DNA from 2 places in the Actinacidiphila sp. bgisy145 genome. Region 2 is predicted to be linked to the other one. Evidence: riboswitches for the same ligand, from Rfam matches in the RefSeq annotation. Region 2 holds a riboswitch; the other holds the start of a gene.
What was found. Region 2 has a riboswitch for glycine ahead of gcvP (aminomethyl-transferring glycine dehydrogenase). Riboswitches for the same ligand answer to the same signal wherever they lie in the genome.

Region 1 (9,525 bases), on a different contig from region 2:
CATGCCGTTGCTCCACAGCGGCCACTGCACGGTGAAGACGCTCAGCGCGAGGATGCCGGTGAAGAAGATCGGCAGCGACACGCCCATCAGGGCCACGCCCATCGACAGCCGGTCGATGATGGTGCCCCGCTTGAGCGCGGAGACCACGCCGACCGCGACACCGGTGATCACCCAGATCACCGCGGCGCCGATGGCCAGCGAGAACGTCACCGGGATACGGGACTTCAGCTGCGGCCACACCTCGACGTGGCTCTTGAAGGAGTAGCCGAAGCAGGGTGCGTGGCAGTGCACCGGGTCGGGGCCGTAGTGGTAGTCGGCGCCGGCCACCAGGCCCTTGAGGAAGTGCCAGTACTGCTCGTAGAGCGGCAGGTCGAAGCCGAGGTTCCTCTTGATCGCCGCGACGGCCGCCGGGTTGGCGTCCTTGCCCACGTACTGCGTGGCGAGCTGGGTGGTGGTCTGGCCGCCGATGCGGGGCACGAGGAAGAAGATCGCGAAGGTGATCATGCTGACCACCAGCAGGAGCACGATCGCGGCGAACACGCGACGGATGAAGTAAGCGGTCACGGCCGTTCCGGCTGGCGTCCGCCCGGCCCGGATCGCGGGCCGGACCGGGCGGACGCCGGAGCCTTCACCTGCCTTTCGGTGCGTAGGAGCCTTGCGGCTACTTCGAGGAGCCCATCAGCAGGTAGTCGTACATGCCCAGGTACGCCTGGGTGACCGTCACGTTGGTGGCGGAACTCGGGCGGTAGAGCAGGTTCTTGCGGTAGATCAGCGGCACCACGGAGGCGTTCGCCATGACCATCTTGTCGATGTCGCCCCAGGCCTTGGTGCGGGCGGCGGCGTCGGTGTTGGAGATCGCCGCGGCCAGCGCCTGGTTGATCTTCGGGTCGTTCAGCTCCATCAGGTTGTTGCCGCCGGACGGCTTGATCGCGCCGCCGTCGACGATCTGGTCCAGGAAGCCGTAGCCGGTGGGCCAGTCGGCGCCCCACGCCATCATCATCATGCCGACGTCGTGCGAGTGCACGTAGTCCGGGACGCCCGCGTAGTTGGAGAAGTACTTGTCGGCGGGGAAGGTCTTGATGTTGACGGTGATGCCGACCTTCTTCAGCGCCGCCTGGATGGCGGTGGCGCCGTCCACCTCGGGCTGCCGGTCGCTGCGCGCGGTGAGCGTGGTGGTGAAGCCGCCTGGCTTGCCGCAGGCCGCGAGCGCCGCCTTGGCCTTGGCCACGTCGCCGTTGTTGCCGGCGGTCGGGTACTCGTCGAACTTGGTGTAGCCGTTCACCGACGGCGGCAGCAGCGTGGTGGCGACGTCGCCCTTGACCGCGCCGCCCTCGGCGTTGACCACGGAGGTCTTGTCCACCGCGTACTGCACGGCCTTGCGGCAGTTGATGTTGTCGAACGGCGCCACGTGCAGGTTGAGCGCCATGTACGAGGTGGCGCCGGCGATCGCGTCGTCGGTGTGCGAGAGCTGGTTCTTGTTGCCCAGGATCTTCGACTGCGTCTCGGCCTCGACGCCGGTGCCCTGGAGGTCGACGGTGGCGTTGTCGGCCATCAGGTCGTTGTCGATGGTGCGCTGGTTGATGTTGAACTTCAGCACGTACTTGTCGGGCAGCGCGGTGCGGATCGGGTCGGTGGCCTTGCTCCACTCCGGGTTGCGCACCAGCGTGGCGCCCTTGCCCTCGGAGTAGGAGGCGAACTTGTACGGGCCGGTCGACTGGATGTGCTGCACGTAGGTCGCGCCGGTGTCCTTGGACTGCTCGACCGGCGCGGTCTGCGAGAACGTCGCCAGGTAGTCGAAGTCGGCGAACGGCTTGGCCAGGTGGAAGATGATCGTCTGGTCGTCAGGCGTCTCTATGGACTTCAGCCCGTCCGGGCTCTTGTCCTTGTACGGGCCCTGGTACGTGCTGTCGTCGGCCAGGTAGCTCTTGAAGTACACCGGGCCGTTGGACATCACCTCGGGCGCGAAGTTGCTGCGCTCGATCGCGTACTTGACGTCCTTGGAGGTCACCGTGGTGCCGTCCTGGAACTTCACGCCGGTGCGCAGGTGGTACGTCCAGGTCTTGGCGTCGGCGCTGGCGGTGCCGAGCCCGGTCGCCAGGTCGGGGACCACCGTCAGGCCGGCCTTGCCGGCCGCCGGCTTGAAGGTCAGCAGCGAACGGGCGTAGAGCCGGGAGAAGTCCTGCACCCAGCCGTAGTAGGTGTTGCCCGGGTCGAGCGAGTCGGGGCCGCTGGAGTGGTCGGCCGTGACCGTCCCGCCCTTCTTCGTCGACGCGTTGACGATCGACGTGAGCGCCTGGTCCTTCTTGCCGGAGCTCTTGCTGCCGCCCGAGCCGCCGCAGGCGGACACACCGAGTGCCATCGCCAGACCGAGCGCGATGGCGGAGGTCACCTTTCTGGTGTTCATACCGGGTTACGCCCCTCACTTCCTATGGAGTCGCCGGGTCGGTCGCGGTGCGCCGCACGGCACACGGGGTGCCACCCGGGGTTCGATGGGTGTCCCTGCGGGATCACTTGCTGCGCGGGTCCAGGGCGTCCCGCAACCCGTCGCCGAACAGGTTGAAGGCCAGCACCGTGATGAAGATCGCCAGGCCGGGCACGAACATGTACTGCGGGTCGGACTGGTAGACGTCGACCGCGCTGGTCAGCATGCCGCCCCAGGACGCCTGCGGCGGCGCGATGCCGACCCCGAGGAAGCTCAGCGCGGCCTCGAACAGGATGTTGGTGGGGATCAGCAGGGTGGAGTAGACCAGGATCGGCGCCACCAGGTTCGGCAGCAGCTCGCGGAAGAGGATGAACGGCCCGCGCGCGCCCATGCCGCGGGCGGCGTCGACGAACTCGCGCTCGCGCAGGCTGAGGGTCTGGCCGCGGACGATCCGCCCCATGTAGGGCCAGTTGAAGAAGCCGATCACGAAGATCAGCACGCAGATCCGCAGCGGCAGCCCGCTCAGCCCGAAGGCGCCGTCCTGGAGCGAGGCGGAGATGGAGATCGCGAAGAGCAGCAGCGGGAAGGCGAGGAACACGTCCATCAGCCGGCTGATCAGGCTGTCCACCCAGCCGCCGTAGTAGCCGGCGATGATGCCGAGCACGGTGCCGATCACGTTGGACAGCACGGTGGCGCCGGTGGCCACCAGCATGGAGATCCAGGAGCCCTCGACGATCCGGGCGAGGATGTCGCGGCCGAACTTCGGGTCCACGCCCAACGGGTGGGACCAGCTCATCCCGCCCCAGCCGCCCTTGGGCGCCAGCAGTTCGGGGTCGACCAGGTTCTGGTGGAAGGCGTTCGGGTCGAGGTTGAAGACCATCTCGATCGGCTTGGCGAGGATCGCCAGCAGCACCAGCAGCACCACCACGACACCGCCGGCCATCGCGACCTTGTCGCGTCTGAGCCGGCGCCAGGCTATCTGCCCGAGCGAACGGCCCTCGATCATGCCTCGCCCGGCCCCGCTCAGGACGGCCTCCGGGTCTGCCGCCGCCTGTCCGGAGGTGGTCTCGATAGGTGCGGTCATGGCGTTTTTGCCGACCCCTCTCGCCGGTGGTGACCGGCGCGCGCCCGCCGCGGTAGCGGCTTCCTCGTCACTTGGTGCCTGTGGTGCTTCGGTTGCGTACGAAACGGCCGTCACCCGCAGTGAACGCTCTTCGTGATCATGCGTGCGACGTGCGTATCCACTACGCGCATTGCGGTTGGGACATGTCAACGCCAAGGCGTCTTGCCGCTGGATTCTTCTTCCGGTCGGCGATCACCCGCCAGACCCCACGGAGAAGGGATGCGCAACTGTGATGTGGGTGGTTCTTTCATCGTTACCGACGCGTACCTCGGGGTACGGTCACCAGATGGACGAACGGCTGCGCGCGGTCTGCGACCTGATGGTGCCCCAGGCCCGCGAGATGTCGGGCCTGCACGAGTACGACGGACAGGTGCAGGACCTCTCCCCCCAGGGGGTGCGCGCCGGCCTGGCCGCGATGGCCCGCGCCGCCCGGAGCGCCGGACCGCTCCAGGACCCGCACGACGAGGCCCACTTGGCTGTCTTCGAGGAGTCACTGCGGGTGCAGTACGGCGAGTTGGAGCTGCACCGCCGCGACCCCTACCCGCACCTGTCCAACCTCGAACTCGCCTGCTACGACCGCGAGTACGCCCCGCGCGCCGACCGCAGGAAGGCCCGCAAGGCGCATCTGGCGCGGTGGCCGGACGCGGTGGACGCCGCGCTGGCCTCGCTGGACCGGGTACGGGCCCCGGTCGCCGAGGCGCTGCTCGGGCCGGTGCTGGGACTGGCCGCCGACCTCGACCCGGACGGCGGCAAGGTGGAGCGGGCCGCACTGCGCGCGCACGCCCGGCTGGAGGGCCATCTGCGGCACGTCGCCGAGCACGGCGACCCCGACCCGCGGCTCGGCGGGCGGGCCCTGGCTGCCTTGATGGGAGCTCAGGAGGGCCTTCGGGTGGATCTGACCGAGCTGGCCGGGCAGGCCGACAAGGAGCGCGTCCGGCTCACCGAACTGCTCACCGACGCCTGCCGCGTCCTCGACCCGGGCCGCGGCGTGGACGAACTCCTGCCGGGGCTGCTCGCCGACCACCCGGGCGCCGACGGCGTCATCGCCGAGGCGGCCCGGCTCACCGAGGAGGCCGTGGAGTTCACCCGGGAACGGGGCCTTGCGCCCTACGTCGACGGCGAGTGCCTGGTCGGCCCGGCACCCGCCTCCCGGCGCTGGGCGATGGCCATGATGACCTGGTCCGCGCCCGCCGAGGCCGACGCGCCCTCCTGGTACCACGTCACCCCGCCCGAGCCGGACTGGCCGGCCGACGAGCGCGAGGAGTGGCTGACCGTCTTCAGCCGCACCAGCCTGCCGTCCATCACCCTCCACGAGGTCGCGCCCGGCCACTTCGCGCACGGCCGCGCCCTGCGCCGCGCCCCCTCCCCGGTGCGGCGGCTCCTGCACAGCCTGTCCTTCGCCGAGGGCTGGGCGCACTACGTCGAGGAGGTCTGCCTCGACGAGGGCTTCCGCGCCCGCGACCCGCGCTTCGCGATCGGCGTCGCCCTCGAAGCGCTGGTCCGCGTCACCCGGCTCACCTGCGCGATCGGATTGCACACCGGGGCGCTGTCGCTGGAGGAGGCCGCGCGGTACTTCGTGCGCGACGCCCACCTGTCGCCGGCGGCCGCCGCCGCGGAGGCGCGGCGCGGCACCTTCGACGCCGGGTACGGCCGCTACACCTGGGGCAAGCTGGAGATCCTGCGCACCCGCGCCCGCGCGCAGCGCGCCTGGGGCGCCGAGTTCACCCTGCCCCGCTTCCACGCCGCCCTGCTGCACCTGGGCAGCCCGCCCCTGGGCCTGCTGGACGCGGCGGTCCACCCGCCCGGCCCGGCCGCGTGATCGCCGCTGTACAGCCGCCGCACAGCCGCCGCTTGATCGCCGCGCAGTCGCCTAGCGGTCGAAGAAGGGCCGGCCGAACGTACGCATCCACAGCGCGACCGGGTCGTACGGGTCGGCCATGGCGACCGTGGAGACGGCCACCGAGTCGGGCACCCCGCCGACGGCCTGCTGCATCATCAGCCGGACGGACTCCACGGCCTGCCCGGCCCCCTCGTAGAGCTCGACGCCGATCGCGAGGTAGGGCTCGCCGAGCACCGGCTGCACCCACGCCTGGCGCAGCGCGCGCACCGCGGAGGTGCGGTGCGCCGCCTGGGCGAGCAGCGCGTAGAACTGGGGCATCTGGAGCGAGGGTTCGCCGATCTGGAGCGGCCCGGCGGGCAGCAGGTCCAGGCCGACCGCGATCCGGCGCAGGTCGGCCCAGGGGATGCCGAGGCCGCCGCCGGCGCTGTGCGGGTTGAGCCAGAGTCCGGACCGGTCCGGGAAGAGGGTCTGGGCGATGTCCCGCCCGGAGACCACTTCGTGCTCGCGGTTCCACCCGCTGGCGGCCAGTTCCCGCGGCGAGGTGAAGCACGGCGCGTAGCCGTAGCCGCCGATCTCCATCGTGCCGTACTGCGCGTCGGGCGTGCCGGGGGCGCCCTGCCACAGCAGCATCCACACCTGGCCCTCGGCGAGTGACGCGAGCAGGTTCTCGTATGCGTCGAACCGGCCGGGTGCCACCTGGAGCAGCATCTGCTCCACATGGCCGGCCTGCGCCGCACCGCCTTGCGCGCCCGCGATCACGTGGGACCGCCCCTTTCCCTTCGTACTGCTCTTCGCACGACATCAAACCAGGTCGAGTGTGCCCAGCGGTATGCCCGCCGACTCAAACCGAACCGGCTATAGACGCGGTATACGACCGCTGAACGCGTGCGCCGAGCCGCACCTGCCGTGGCCCTGCCCCGTGCCGTGCCGTGCCGTGCCCGGGCTCAGTCGCGGGCGAAGAACGGCCGCACCGTCTCCAGCATCCAGTCCCCCACCGGGTCCTGCGCCACGTCCAGCAGGATCAGGTGCACCGGCCACGGCGGCTGGGCCGCACCCATCGCCCGGCCGAGCGCGTCCATCGCGGCCGACCGGTCCGCCTCGGTCCAGCGGTCCAGCTCCACGCCGACGAACAGCGCCGGCGGCTCCTCCTCCACCACCGCCAGGGCCCGCCGGCCGCTCAGCACCACCGAGGTGACCGCGAACTCGCCGGCCGCGGCGGCCAGGAAGTCCACCGGCTCCTCGTCGTGGTCCGGCTCCCACAGCCGCACCCGGGCGCCGGGCGGCGCGTCGCCGCCGCGCACCCCGGCGAACGCCGCCTGGCGCTCGCCCTGCGCCGGGCGGCACAGCTCGGCCACCGCGGCCGGCGGCAGCGGCACACCGACCGCGCCCCCGGGGTTGACGGCGATCCCGACCAGCGGCGGCAGCCCGCGGGCGAACTCGTGCACCGGCGCGACCGTGCAGGGCATGCCGTCCGCGGCCTGCCGGAACTGCTGCTCGGAGCTGAACACCGGCACGTAGGGCGCGCCGCCCAGCACGACCGTCGGCAGGTCCAGGCCGGCCGCCTCGCGCGAGCCGCCGTTCGGCAGCGGCACCCACACCCGGGACCGGCCGAGCACCTCCAGCAGCCTGGGCGTGGCCGAGGGGTTGCCGAGGCTGGCGCTCAGCACCTCTTCCAGCTCGTTCGCCGGCCATGTGTACGGCGCCGGATTCTCCATGTCCACCCTTGTCCGCCCGAGTACCGCGTCTGTAGCGTCGTGCCCCGGAAACCCTAACGGCTGCCGGGGGCCGCGCACCCTGGGCATGCAATGATGAAGCCGACAACTTGCATACCGGCCGTTCGAGGCCGCGCGGGAGAGTCCCGGACCGGTGCACGCGACCTGCTCGCGGGCGGCGGGCCGGGCGCCGAAGGAGCAAGTCCTCCCTTGAATCTCTCAGGCACAGATACCGCGCGGGCGAGGCAGATCTGAAAAGCGACGGAGCCGTCGGCGCACCCCTGGGGGTACCCGCCCGGCCCCGCCCACCCAAGGTGCAAACCGTGACCCGCCGGTGCGGGGTTCACGGTGAACCTCTCAGGTTCCGATGACAGATGGGGAGCATCCGATCCGTCGTCCCCTTTCTCTCTTCACCGAGACCGAGCCTGGGAGCCCGTCACCGATGAGCGAACCCCGCCGTACCGCGCTCGACGCCCTGCACCGCGCCCTCGGCGCGACCATGACCGACTTCGCCGGCTGGGACATGCCGCTGCGGTACGCCAGCGAGCGCGAGGAACACCAGGCGGTGCGCACCCGCGCCGGCCTGTTCGACCTGTCGCACATGGGCGAGATCACCGTGACCGGCCCGCAGGCGGGCGAGGCGCTGGACCACGCCCTGGTCGGCCACCTGTCCGCGCTGGCGGTGGGCCGGGCCCGCTACACGATGATCTGCGCGCCCGACGGCGGCATCCTCGACGACCTGATCGTCTACCGGCTGGGCGCGCGGGAGTTCATGATCGTCGCCAACGCCTCCAACGCGCAGACCGTGCTCGACGCGGTCGCGCTGCGGGCGGCGGAGTACGACGCGCAGGTCCGCGACGACCGCGAGGCGTACGCGCTGCTGGCCGTCCAGGGCCCGCAGGCCCCGGCGATCATGAAGGCGGTGACCGACGCCGACCTGGACGGGCTGAAGTACTACGCCGGGCTGCCCGGCACCGTGGCCGGGGTGCCGGCGCTGATCGCCCGTACCGGCTACACCGGCGAGGACGGCTTCGAGCTGTTCGTGGCGCCGGGCGACGCCGAGCGGCTGTGGCAGGCGCTCACCGAGGCCGGCGCGCCCGCGGGCCTGGTGCCGTGCGGGCTGTCCTGCCGGGACACGCTGCGCCTGGAGGCGGGCATGCCGCTGTACGGGCACGAGCTGACCGCCGCGGTGACGCCGTTCGACGCGGGGCTGGGCCGGGTGGTCAAGTTCGACAAGCCCGGGGACTTCGTCGGGCGCGCCGCGCTGGGCGCCGCCGCCGAGCGGGCCGCCGACCTGCCGCCGCGCAAGCTGGTCGGGCTGGTCGCGCGGGGCCGCCGGGTGCCGCGGGCCGGCTACCCGGTGACCGACGCCTCGGGCACGGTGATCGGCGAGGTCACCTCGGGGGCGCCGTCGCCGACCCTGGGCAAGCCGATCGCGATGGCGTACGTGGACGCGGCGCACGCGGCGCCCGGCACGCCGGACGTCGCGGTGGACATCCGCGGGACGCGGGAGCCGTACGACGTCGTGGCGCTGCCGTTCTACAAGCGCGAGCGCTGAGCGCGGGGCTCCGGCGCGAGCCGGGGCCCCGGCACTGACCGCGGGGCTCCGGCACCGGCTGGCGCCCGAACCGACCGGGACCCGGGCGCCCCGCCCCCGCACCCCCACCCTTACCTTTCCGTTTGCCGTGCCGCGCACGCGAGCACCCCTGCCGATCCGGGAGAATCCACCCATGAGCATCAACCCTGAGCAGCTTCGCTACAGCAAGGAGCACGAGTGGCTGTCGGCCCCCGCCGACGGCGCGGCCACCGTGGGCATCACCTCGCACGCCGCCGACGCGCTCGGTGACGTGGTCTTCGTCCAGCTCCCCGAGGTGGGCGCGACGGTGACCGCGGGCGAGACCTGCGGCGAGCTGGAGTCCACCAAGTCCGTCAGCGACCTGTACTCGCCGGTCGGCGGGGAGGTCACCGAGGTGAACCAGGACGTGGTGGAGGACCCGTCGCTGGTGAACTCCGCCCCCTTCGAGGGCGGCTGGCTGTTCAAGGTGAAGGTGGCCGAGGAGCCGTCCGACCTGCTGTCCGCCGCCGAGTACGACGCTTTCATCGAGAGCTGAGGGAACCCCGCGATGTCGCTGCTGAACCAGTCCCTGCACGCGTTCGACCCCGACGTGGCCGCGGCGGTCGACGCCGAGCTGCGCCGCCAGCAGTCCACGCTGGAGATGATCGCGTCCGAGAACTTCGCGCCGGTCGCCGTGCTGGAGGCGCAGGGCTCGGTGCTGACCAACAAGTACGCGGAGGGCTACCCGGGCCGCCGCTACTACGGCGGCTGCGAGCACGTCGACGTGATCGAGCAGCTCGCGATCGACCGGGTCAAGGCGCTGTTCGGTGCCGAGAGCGCCAACGTGCAGCCGCACTCCGGTGCCCAGGCGAA
Region 2 (9,525 bases):
TGCTCAAGATCGTCAAGCGGCTGCTGGACACCGGCGTCTCCTTGCAGAACATCCGCACCGCCGTCCAGCACCTGCGCTCGGTCGGCCCGGGCGAGCTGGCCCGGATGACCCTGATGAGCGACGGCGCGACCGTCTACGAGTGCACCTCGCCCGACGAGGTGGTGCAGCTCCTCCAGGGCGGCCAGGGCATCTTCGGGATCGCCGTCGGCGTCGTGTGGCGCGACGTCGAGAGCGCGCTGTCGCAGATGCACGGCGAGCGCGTGGACACCGGCGAGACCCTGATCGGCCACAATCCGGCCGACGAGCTGGCCCGGCGCCGCAACAAGGCGGTCTGAGCCCCCGGCCGCAGGTGCCTCCGGCCCGTGACAGGCCGGCCCCCAAGGCCCGGCCCCGCAAAGGCCCGGCCGGTAAAGCCCGGCCGATAAAGCCCCGCCCCGTAAGGACCTGGCCCCACCCGTACGCCCCGGCCGCGACCCGCCGTCGCCGTACACCTGTACGGCTGCTGTCGGTGGGATGCGGGAGGCTTGGGGGTGTGAGAAGTGCGCCGACGATCCTGCACCTGGACATGGACGCGTTCTTCGCCGCGGTCGAGCAGGCGTCCAAGCCGAGCCTGCGGGGCAAGCCGGTGGTGGTCGGCGGCCTGGGACCCCGCGGCGTGGTGTCGACCGCGTCCTACGAGGCACGTGTGCACGGCGTCCACTCCGCCATGGCGATGGCCCACGCCCGCCGACTGGCCCCGAACGCGGCCTACCTCGTGCCGAGGTTCGGCCTCTACCGGCAGATCAGCGAGATCGTCATGGGCCTGCTGCGCGAGGCGTCACCGCTGATAGAGCCGCTGAGCGTGGACGAGGCGTTCCTCGACCTGGAAGCCGGCGCCTACGCCGACGACCCGCGGGCCGTGGCGCGCGGGCTGCGCGCCGACATCAAGGCCGCCACCGGCCTGACCGCCTCGGTCGGGCTGGCCGGCTCCAAGCTGCTGGCGAAGATCGCCTCGGAGCAGGCCAAGCCGGACGGCCTGGTCGTGGTCGAGCCGGGCACCGAGCGGGCGCTGCTGGACCCGATGCCGGTGCGCACCCTGCCCGGCGTCGGCCCGGCCACCGCCGAGCACCTGCGCCGGGCCGGCATCCTCACCGTCGCCGAGATCGCCCAGGCGGGCGAGGCGGAGCTGGTGCGGCTGCTCGGCAAGGCCCACGGCGCGGGCCTGCACGCCATGGCCGCCGGCGTCGACAACCGCCCCGTGGTCGCCGACCGCGACGTCAAGTCCATCTCCGTCGAGGACACCTTCGACAGCGACCTCACCGACCGCGCCCATGTGCGGTACGAGATCGACCGGCTCGCCGAGCGCTGCGTGCAGCGGCTGCGCGGCGCGGGCCGCTCCGGCCGCACCGTCGTGGTGAAGGTCCGGCGGTACGACTTCTCCACCCTCACCCGCTCCGAGACGCTGCGCGCCCCCACCGACGACCCGGCCGTCGTCCGCGAGACCGCCCGCCGGCTGGTGGAGGCCGTGGACACCACCGGCGGGGTGCGGCTGCTCGGGGTGGGCGTGGCGGGGCTGGCCGACTTCACGCAGGAGGACCTGTTCGCGCAGGCCGAGGGCGAGCGCGCGCTGCACGGCGGCCCCGAGCCGGACGCTCCCGAGCCGCTGCCCAGCAGCCCGCCGCCCGCGGCCGAACGGGCCGACCGCTGGATGCCCGGCCATGACGTCACCCACGACAGCTACGGCGCCGGATGGGTGCAGGGCAGCGGCGTCGGCCGGGTGACGGTCCGCTTCGAGGTGCCCACCGACACCGTGCCCGGCCGGGTGCGCACCTTCCCCGTGGACGACCCGGCACTGCGCCGCAGCGACCCGCTGCCGCTGGCCGCCCAGCAGGCTCACTCCTCGTCGGCCAGCTCCCCGAAGTCCCCGGACGGCGCCGGCTCGGCCGCCGAGCGCGGCACGTCCATCCCGTAGTGGTGGTAGAGCTGCAACTCCTGCTCGGGCGACAGGTGCCGGCCCACCCCGAAGTCCGGGGCGTCCTTGATCAGCGCCTTCTCGTACGGCACCCGCAGCTTGTCGCCGTCCAGCTCGCTCGGGCCGAGCGGCACGAAGGCGTCCCGGGTGAACAGGCCGGTGCGCACCGCGGCCCACTCCGGTGTGCCGGTCGCGTCGTCGAGGTAGACCTCGTCCACCGTGCCGATCCTCGTCCCGTCACGGTCGAAGGCGCGGCGGCCGATCAGGCTGCGCGGATCGATGTCGGTCTGCACGGTCCCTCCAACCAGTCCAACCAACCCCAGGCCGCCGCCGTACGGCGGCCGCTGGTACCTACCCAAGGCCACAACCGGGGCGGTGTCGACTCGGCACCTGTTCCGACCCCTGTTCGGAACGCGCTGGTAGGCTGGACAGCGGCCGTCGACCCCGTGCGGGAGAGTCCTCCGAGAACCCCGCCTGGCGGCGGTTGGCGGAGGGCGCCGAAGGAGCAAATCCTCCCCGGAAACTCTCAGGCATCCGTACCGCTCGGGTGAGGTCACTCTGGAAAGCAGGACCTGTCCCGGAAGCAGAGCGGCCGCCGGGACGCGTCCTCACCGACGGTGAAAGCCGCCCTGTGGGCCGGGGCGGTGAAGCTCTCAGGTTGTGATGACAGAGGGGGAGGCCGTACGGGTGCCCTGGCGGCACCCCCCGAAGGTCGTCACGGACCAGGAGGCCCCCGAAGATGAGTGACCGCCGAACCACCCTCGCCGAGCTGGAAGCAGGCCGGCCCTTCGCCCGCCGCCACATCGGTCCCGACGTCGAGGCGCAGGCCAAGATGCTCGCCCAGGTCGGCTACGGCTCGCTGGACGAACTGACCGCCGCGGCCGTCCCCGACACCATCAAGAGCACCGAGGCGCTCGCCCTGCCGGCCGCCGTCACCGAGGCCGAGGCGCTCGCCGAGCTGCGCGCGCTCGCCGACCGCAACCAGGTGCTCACCCCGATGATCGGCCTGGGCTACTACGGCACCTTCACCCCGCCGGTCATCCTGCGCAACGTGCTGGAGAACCCCGCCTGGTACACCGCCTACACCCCTTACCAGCCGGAGATCTCCCAGGGCCGCCTCGAAGCGCTGCTGAACTTCCAGACCGTCGTCGCCGACCTCACCGGCCTGCCCACCTCCGGGGCCTCCCTGCTGGACGAGGGCACCGCGGCCGCCGAGGCGATGGCGCTGTCCCGCCGGGTCGGCAAGGTCAAGAACGGCGTCTTCCTGGTCGACGCCGACACCTTCCCGCAGACCCTGGCGGTGATCCGGACCCGGGCCGAACCGACCGGCGTCGAGGTCGTCACCGCCGACCTGTCCGCCGGCATCCCCGCCGACGTCGCCGAGCGCGGCGTGACCGGTGTGCTGCTCCAGTACCCGGGCGCCTCGGGCGCCGTCCGCGACCTGCGGCCGGTGATCGAGCAGGCGCACGAGCTGGGCGCGATCGTCACCGTGGCCGCCGACCTGCTGGCGCTGACCCTGCTCACCCCGCCCGGCGAGCTCGGCGCGGACATCGCGGTCGGCACCACCCAGCGCTTCGGCGTCCCCATGGGCTTCGGCGGCCCGCACGCCGGCTACATGGCCGTCCGCGACGCCTATGCCCGCAACCTGCCCGGCCGCCTGGTGGGCGTGTCGGTCGACGCCGACGGCGACACCGCCTTCCGGCTCGCCCTCCAGACCCGCGAGCAGCACATCCGCCGGGAGAAGGCCACCAGCAACATCTGCACCGCGCAGGTGCTGCTCGCCGTGATGGCCGGCATGTACGCCGTCTACCACGGCCCCGACGGGCTGGCCGCCATCGCGCGCCGCACCCACCGCTACGCCGCGGTGCTCGCCGCGGGCCTGCGCGCGGCCGGCGTGGAGGTCGTCGAGGACGCGTTCTTCGACACCCTGACCGCCCGGGTGCCGGGCCGGGCCGCCGACGTGGTGGCCGCCGCCCGCGCCGCGGGCGTCAACCTGCGGCAGACCGACGCCGACCACGTCGGCATCGCCTGCGACGAGACCACCGACCGCGCCGCGCTGACCTCGGTGCTCGCCGCGTTCGGCGCGGACACCGAGGACACCGCCGACCTCGACGCCCTCGACGCGGCCACCGCCGACGCGCTGCCGGCCGCGCTGCTGCGCACCGGCGACTACCTCACCCACCCCGTCTTCCACCGGCACCGCAGCGAGACCTCGATGCTGCGCTACCTGCGCCGGCTCGCCGACCGCGACTACGCCCTGGACCGCGGCATGATCCCGCTGGGCTCGTGCACCATGAAGCTCAACGCGACCACCGAGATGGAGCCGGTCACCTGGCCGGAGTTCGGCGCGCTGCACCCCTTCGCGCCCGCCGACCAGGCCGAGGGCTACCTCAGCCTGATCCACGGCCTGGAGGACCAGCTCGCCGCGATCACCGGCTACGACAAGGTCAGCCTCCAGCCCAACGCCGGGTCGCAGGGCGAACTGGCCGGGCTGCTCGCGGTCCGCGCCTACCACCGCGCGGCCGGCGACCTGGACCGCACGGTCTGCCTGATCCCGTCCTCCGCGCACGGCACCAACGCCGCGAGCGCGGTGATGGCCGGGATGAGCGTGGTCGTCGTCAAGACCGGCCAGGACGGCGACGTGGACGTCGACGACCTGCGGGCGAAGATCGAGCAGCACCGCGACCGGCTCGCCGTGCTGATGGTCACCTACCCCTCCACGCACGGCGTGTTCGAGGAGCACATCACCGACATCTGCGCGGCCGTGCACGACGCGGGCGGCCAGGTCTACGTGGACGGCGCCAACCTCAACGCGCTGGTCGGGCTCGCCCGCCCGGGCCGCTTCGGCGCCGACGTCTCCCACCTGAACCTGCACAAGACGTTCTGCATCCCGCACGGCGGCGGCGGACCCGGCGTCGGCCCGGTCGCGGTCCGCGCCCACCTCGCCCCGCACCTGCCCAACCACCCGCTCCAGCCGCAGGCGGGCCCGGCCACCGGCGTCGGCCCGGTCTCCGCCGCGCCGTGGGGCTCGGCGGGCATCCTGCCGATCTCCTGGACGTACGTCCGGCTGATGGGCGCCGAGGGCCTCAGGCAGGCCACCCAGATCGCCGTACTGAGCGCCAACTACGTCGCCAAGCGGCTGGAGGCGCACTACCCGGTGCTCTACACCGGCCCCGGCGGCCTGGTCGCCCACGAGTGCATCATCGACCTGCGGCAGCTGACCAAGGACACCGGCGTCAGCGTCGACGACGTCGCCAAGCGGCTCATCGACTACGGCTTCCACGCCCCGACGATGTCCTTCCCGGTGGCCGGCACCCTGATGATCGAGCCCACCGAGAGCGAGGACCTCGCCGAACTCGACCGGTTCTGCGAGGCGATGATCGCGATCCGCGGCGAGATCGACCGGGTCGGCGCGGGGGAGTGGCCCGCCGACGACAACCCGCTGCGCTCCGCCCCGCACACCGCGGCCGCCCTCGGCGGCGACTGGCAGCACCCCTACAGCCGCCAGGAGGCCGTCTTCCCCGCCGGCGTGCACCCCGCGGACAAGTACTGGCCGCCGGTGCGCCGGATCGACGGGGCGTTCGGCGACCGCAACCTGGTCTGCTCCTGCCCGCCGCTGGACGCCTACGAGGGCTGACCGGCCCGGCGGCAGCACTGTGGGAAGGCGGCGCCTTCCGACCCGGAAACGGGCGGAAAGCGCCGCCTTCGTGTCCGCAACCGGCCGCGCGGATGGCGCGTCCTGCACCAATGAGCAGCGCGCACGTGAAACACCTGCGGAAGGCCGTCCGGGGCGCAAGACTGGGACCGGCCGCGCGAGAACGGGGGACCCACATGAGCCAGGCAGGCCACGCGACCGACCGCACCATTCACCTCTCGCAGCGAAAGACACCAGTGACCATGTGCAAGCACGAGCCGCAGTGCCCCACCGCCGACAGCGCCGACCGTGAGGCCGCCCTGATCGTGGCCCACCACCCGGAGCAAGGCTGGAGCCTGCTGTGCAATGGGGTGCTGCTCTTCGAGGACACCGGGGAGATCCTGCCCGACGGGCAGATCATCGCGCCGCACCGGCCGCTGGCCGCGGCAGGCGCCTGACGGGGAGTACGACGGGGGCAACGAAAGCCGGTTCCCCCGGGCCTTGCCGCGCCCGGGGAAACCGGCTTTGCTCGTGCCGAAGGCGTGCTCTGCGGGCTACGCGGGCGAGCCGGCCAGCGGCGGCGGGGCGAGCCAGCTGTTGAGCAGCGGCGCCATCTCCACGATCCGGTACACCCGGTGCGAGGCGATCCCGGGCGGCGCCGGGGCCAGCGGGATGACCAGGTCGGCCGGGTCCGGCTGCGCGGTGGCGGCGTCGGCCCGCGGCACCGAGTGCAGCCACAGCGCCATCATGTAGCGGCTCGGCACCGACAGCAGGTGCGGCTGGTAGGTGGCCGGCAGCGGTTCGGCCTGGCGCAGCGCGCGCTCGGTGGAGGCCAGGTAGGGGCCCTCGGAGAAGCGCGAGAACACCCATCCGTCGGGGGTCGCCACGGTCTCGCCCGCCGCGGCCACCCGGGCCCCAGCCCTGATATGGAACCGCCAGCCGGCCAGCCGCGCGTGGGGCAGGCCGCCGGGCACCGACGCGGGTTCGAACACATGGACCGGCAGGGGGTGTTCGGCGTCCAGCGGCCCCTCCGCGGTGCGCAGGGCGGGGGTACGGGCTTCCAGGACCGCGGTGGGCGAACTGAGCGCCGCCAGGACGCTCAACAGGGCGGGTGCGGGTGCTGGGGGGACAAGCAGCGGCATGGTGTTGTCGCCTCTCACTGGGAGACACGTGGTGCGGGCACAAAGCGGTGCGGGCGAGATGCGGACGGCCGCGGTCAGTACCTGGTGAGGGTTACTGCTCAAGCTCGCCCGGCGACGGCGGATACTCTGCCTCGTGCGCGGAGTTTATACGACGTATGTTCGCTCCATGTTTCATCTACCGGCCGCCGGCATTACCCGCAAGGCGGTAATCCGCCTTCCTCCGGACGGCCGCAGTCGACATTGCCGCAGGTTGCCGCGCGGTCGTCGGCGATTTCCGCGGTGTACGGTCGGCCGGAAACATACGGTGCCAATAGGCGGGATTTCCCGCCGTGTCCTGGGCCGAATGTGCCATCGGCACGTGCCCGCTGTCGGCCACTACGGCAAGCGTAGCGTGCACACCCGGTCGAGGTGGGCGTTATCGATCAGTTCCATGGGGCATCCTCCCGTGAGGACCCGCACGAGGAGGGACGCTTCGATGGGGGAGAAGGTCGCGGCCGGGGCGTTCGACCTGGCCGACCGGCGCATGTACCGGAACAAGCTCCAGCAGTGCCTGCTGGGGCTGGAGCGGCTGCTGGCGGAGAAGCGCTTCGACCGGCCGCGCAATCTCATGGGCCTGGAGATCGAATTGAATCTCGCGGATTCCCGCGGGCTGCCCCGCATGATGAACGAAGAGGTGCTGGAGCGCATCGCGAGCCGTGATTTCCAGACCGAGCTGGCCCAGTTCAATATCGAGGTGAACATCGCGCCGCACGCGCTTTCCGGCCGGGTCCTCGACCGGCTCGCCGAGGAACTGCGCACCGGCCTCGGCTACGCCGACCGGATGGCCGGCGAGGTCGGCGCCGGCATCGTGATGATCGGCATCCTGCCCACCCTCCAGGCCCAGGACCTGGTCTCGGCGAACCTCTCCCGCGCCGACCGCTACACCCTGCTCAACGACCGCATCCTCGCCATGCGCGGCGAGGACATCACCCTCGACATCGAGGGCGTCGAGCACCTCGTCTACACCTCCGCCTCGATCGCGCCCGAGGCGGCCTGCACCTCCATGCAGATGCACCTCCAGGTCACCCCGGGCCGCTTCGGGCCGGCGTGGAACGCCGCGCAGGCGGTGTCCGCGCCGCAGGTGGCGATCGGGGCGAACTCGCCCTTCCTCTTCGGCCGCGAACTGTGGCGCGAGACCCGCCCGCTGCTCTTCCAGCAGGCCACCGACACCCGCCCGCAGGAACTGCGGGCCCAGGGCGTACGGCCGCTGACCTGGTTCGGCGAGCGCTGGATCGATTCCGCGGCCGACCTGTTCGCGGAGAACCTGCGCTACTTCCCCTCGCTGCTGCCGATCTGCCACGAGGAGGACCCGCTGCGCGTGCTCGACGAGGGCGGGGTGCCCGAACTGCGCGAGCTGACCTTGCACAACGGCACGATCTACCGCTGGAACCGCCCGGTCTACCAGGTCGTCGACGGGGTGCCGCACCTGCGGGTGGAGAACCGGGTGATGCCCGCCGGGCCGACCGTCGCCGACGTCATCGCCAACGCGGCGTTCTACTACGGCCTGGTGCGCTCGCTCGCCGAGGCGCCGCGGCCGGTCTGGCAGCGGCTGCCGTTCGGCGCCGCCGCCGCGAACTTCGACGCGGCCTGCCGGGACGGCGTGGACGCGGTGCTGCACTGGCCGCGCCCGCGCGGCACCGCGCTCGCCCAGGTGCCGGCGGCCGACCTGATCCGCGACGAGCTGTTGCCGCTGGCCGCCGCCGGGCTGGACGCCTGGGGCATCGACCCGGCCGACCGCGACCACTACCTCGGGATCATCGAGCAGCGCTGCCGCCGCCGGACGAACGGCGCCCGCTGGCAGGCCGACGCCTTCCACCACTACCTCGACCGCGGCCTGGACCGCCGGGCGGCGCTCGCCGCGATGACGCAGCGCTACCGGGCCCTGTCCACCGAGGGCGCCCCGGTCCACACCTGGCCGCTCCCGGGCTGACCGGCCCCCGCCGCACACCCCGCTGCCCGCCCCGCCGCGCGCCTGCCGCCGTACGGGTGCCGGGGCGCGCTGCGGACCGGTCGCGGACATGACGACCCAGGCGGGTGGCGTAGGCTCGCGCGGCGCACCCACCGCGCGAGCGCGGCACCGGTGCGGGGTGGTGCGGTGGTAGGGCGGCGGGCGGGATCTTCGTATCGTGTCCACGACGACACGGGAGGACCGCGTGCAGGCATCAGTACAGGCCGAGGCCGGGCAGCCGGAGCGGCCGCAGCCGCTGCTGGAGGAGCGGACGCTGCGCAGCGAGACGCTGATCGTGCTGGCGCTGTCGCTCGGCGCGAGCGGCGTCTCCGCGGTGATCAGCTTCATCGGGTCGGTGACCCGGCCGGGCGCGCTGAAGGACCAGGCCGCGACGCTGGTGGGTTCGGCGGCGCCCGGCCGCCCCTGGCTCGACCTGGCCTGGCAGGTGTTCTACATCGCCACCGCGCTCGTCCCGGTCGCGCTGGTCGCCCACCTGCTGGCGCGCGAGCGGGTCGGGATGCCCGCGCTCGGCTTCGACCTCACCCGGCCGCGCTGGGACCTGGCCCGCGGCGCGCTGGTCGCGGCGGTGATCGGCGGCACCGGGCTCGCCTTCTACCTGGGCGCGCGGGCCGCCGGGTTCAACCTCACGGTGGTGCCCGAGTCGCTGCCGGCGGTGTGGTGGCGCATCCCGGTGCTGATCGCCTCAGCCGTGCAGAACGCGGTGCTCGAAGAGGTCATCGTGGTGGGGTACCTGCTGCGCCGGCTCGACCAGTTGAAGTGGTCGCCGACTGCGGCGCTGGCCGCCAGCGCG

Region 1: it holds a riboswitch for glycine, as region 2 does, so the genes downstream of both, gcvT (glycine cleavage system aminomethyltransferase GcvT) here and gcvP (aminomethyl-transferring glycine dehydrogenase) in region 2, are expected to answer to the same signal.

The regions. Positions count from the first base shown of each region.
Region 1 covers NZ_JBYIRL010000008.1:216,872-226,396, forward strand. Annotated here, with positions in the region: gene AC3ERT_RS09995 (ABC transporter permease) at 1-564, opposite strand, end outside; gene AC3ERT_RS10000 (ABC transporter substrate-binding protein) at 662-2,404, opposite strand; gene AC3ERT_RS10005 (ABC transporter permease) at 2,508-3,506, opposite strand; gene AC3ERT_RS10010 (DUF885 family protein) at 3,832-5,364, shown strand; gene AC3ERT_RS10015 (enhanced serine sensitivity protein SseB C-terminal domain-containing protein) at 5,416-6,144, opposite strand; gene AC3ERT_RS10020 (enhanced serine sensitivity protein SseB) at 6,330-7,100, opposite strand; glycine riboswitch at 7,224-7,342, shown strand; gene gcvT (glycine cleavage system aminomethyltransferase GcvT) at 7,540-8,655, shown strand; gene gcvH (glycine cleavage system protein GcvH) at 8,828-9,208, shown strand; gene AC3ERT_RS10035 (serine hydroxymethyltransferase) at 9,221-9,525, shown strand, end outside.
Region 2 covers NZ_JBYIRL010000014.1:173,612-183,136, reverse strand. Annotated here, with positions in the region: gene AC3ERT_RS15465 (MerR family transcriptional regulator) at 1-335, shown strand, start outside; gene AC3ERT_RS15460 (DNA polymerase IV) at 533-1,951, shown strand; gene AC3ERT_RS15455 (PRC-barrel domain-containing protein) at 1,873-2,244, opposite strand; glycine riboswitch at 2,391-2,503, shown strand; glycine riboswitch at 2,505-2,628, shown strand; gene gcvP (aminomethyl-transferring glycine dehydrogenase) at 2,691-5,588, shown strand; gene AC3ERT_RS15445 (DUF5999 family protein) at 5,849-6,043, shown strand; gene AC3ERT_RS15440 (hypothetical protein) at 6,140-6,727, opposite strand; gene AC3ERT_RS15435 (glutamate-cysteine ligase family protein) at 7,203-8,696, shown strand; gene AC3ERT_RS15430 (CPBP family intramembrane glutamic endopeptidase) at 8,920-9,525, shown strand, end outside.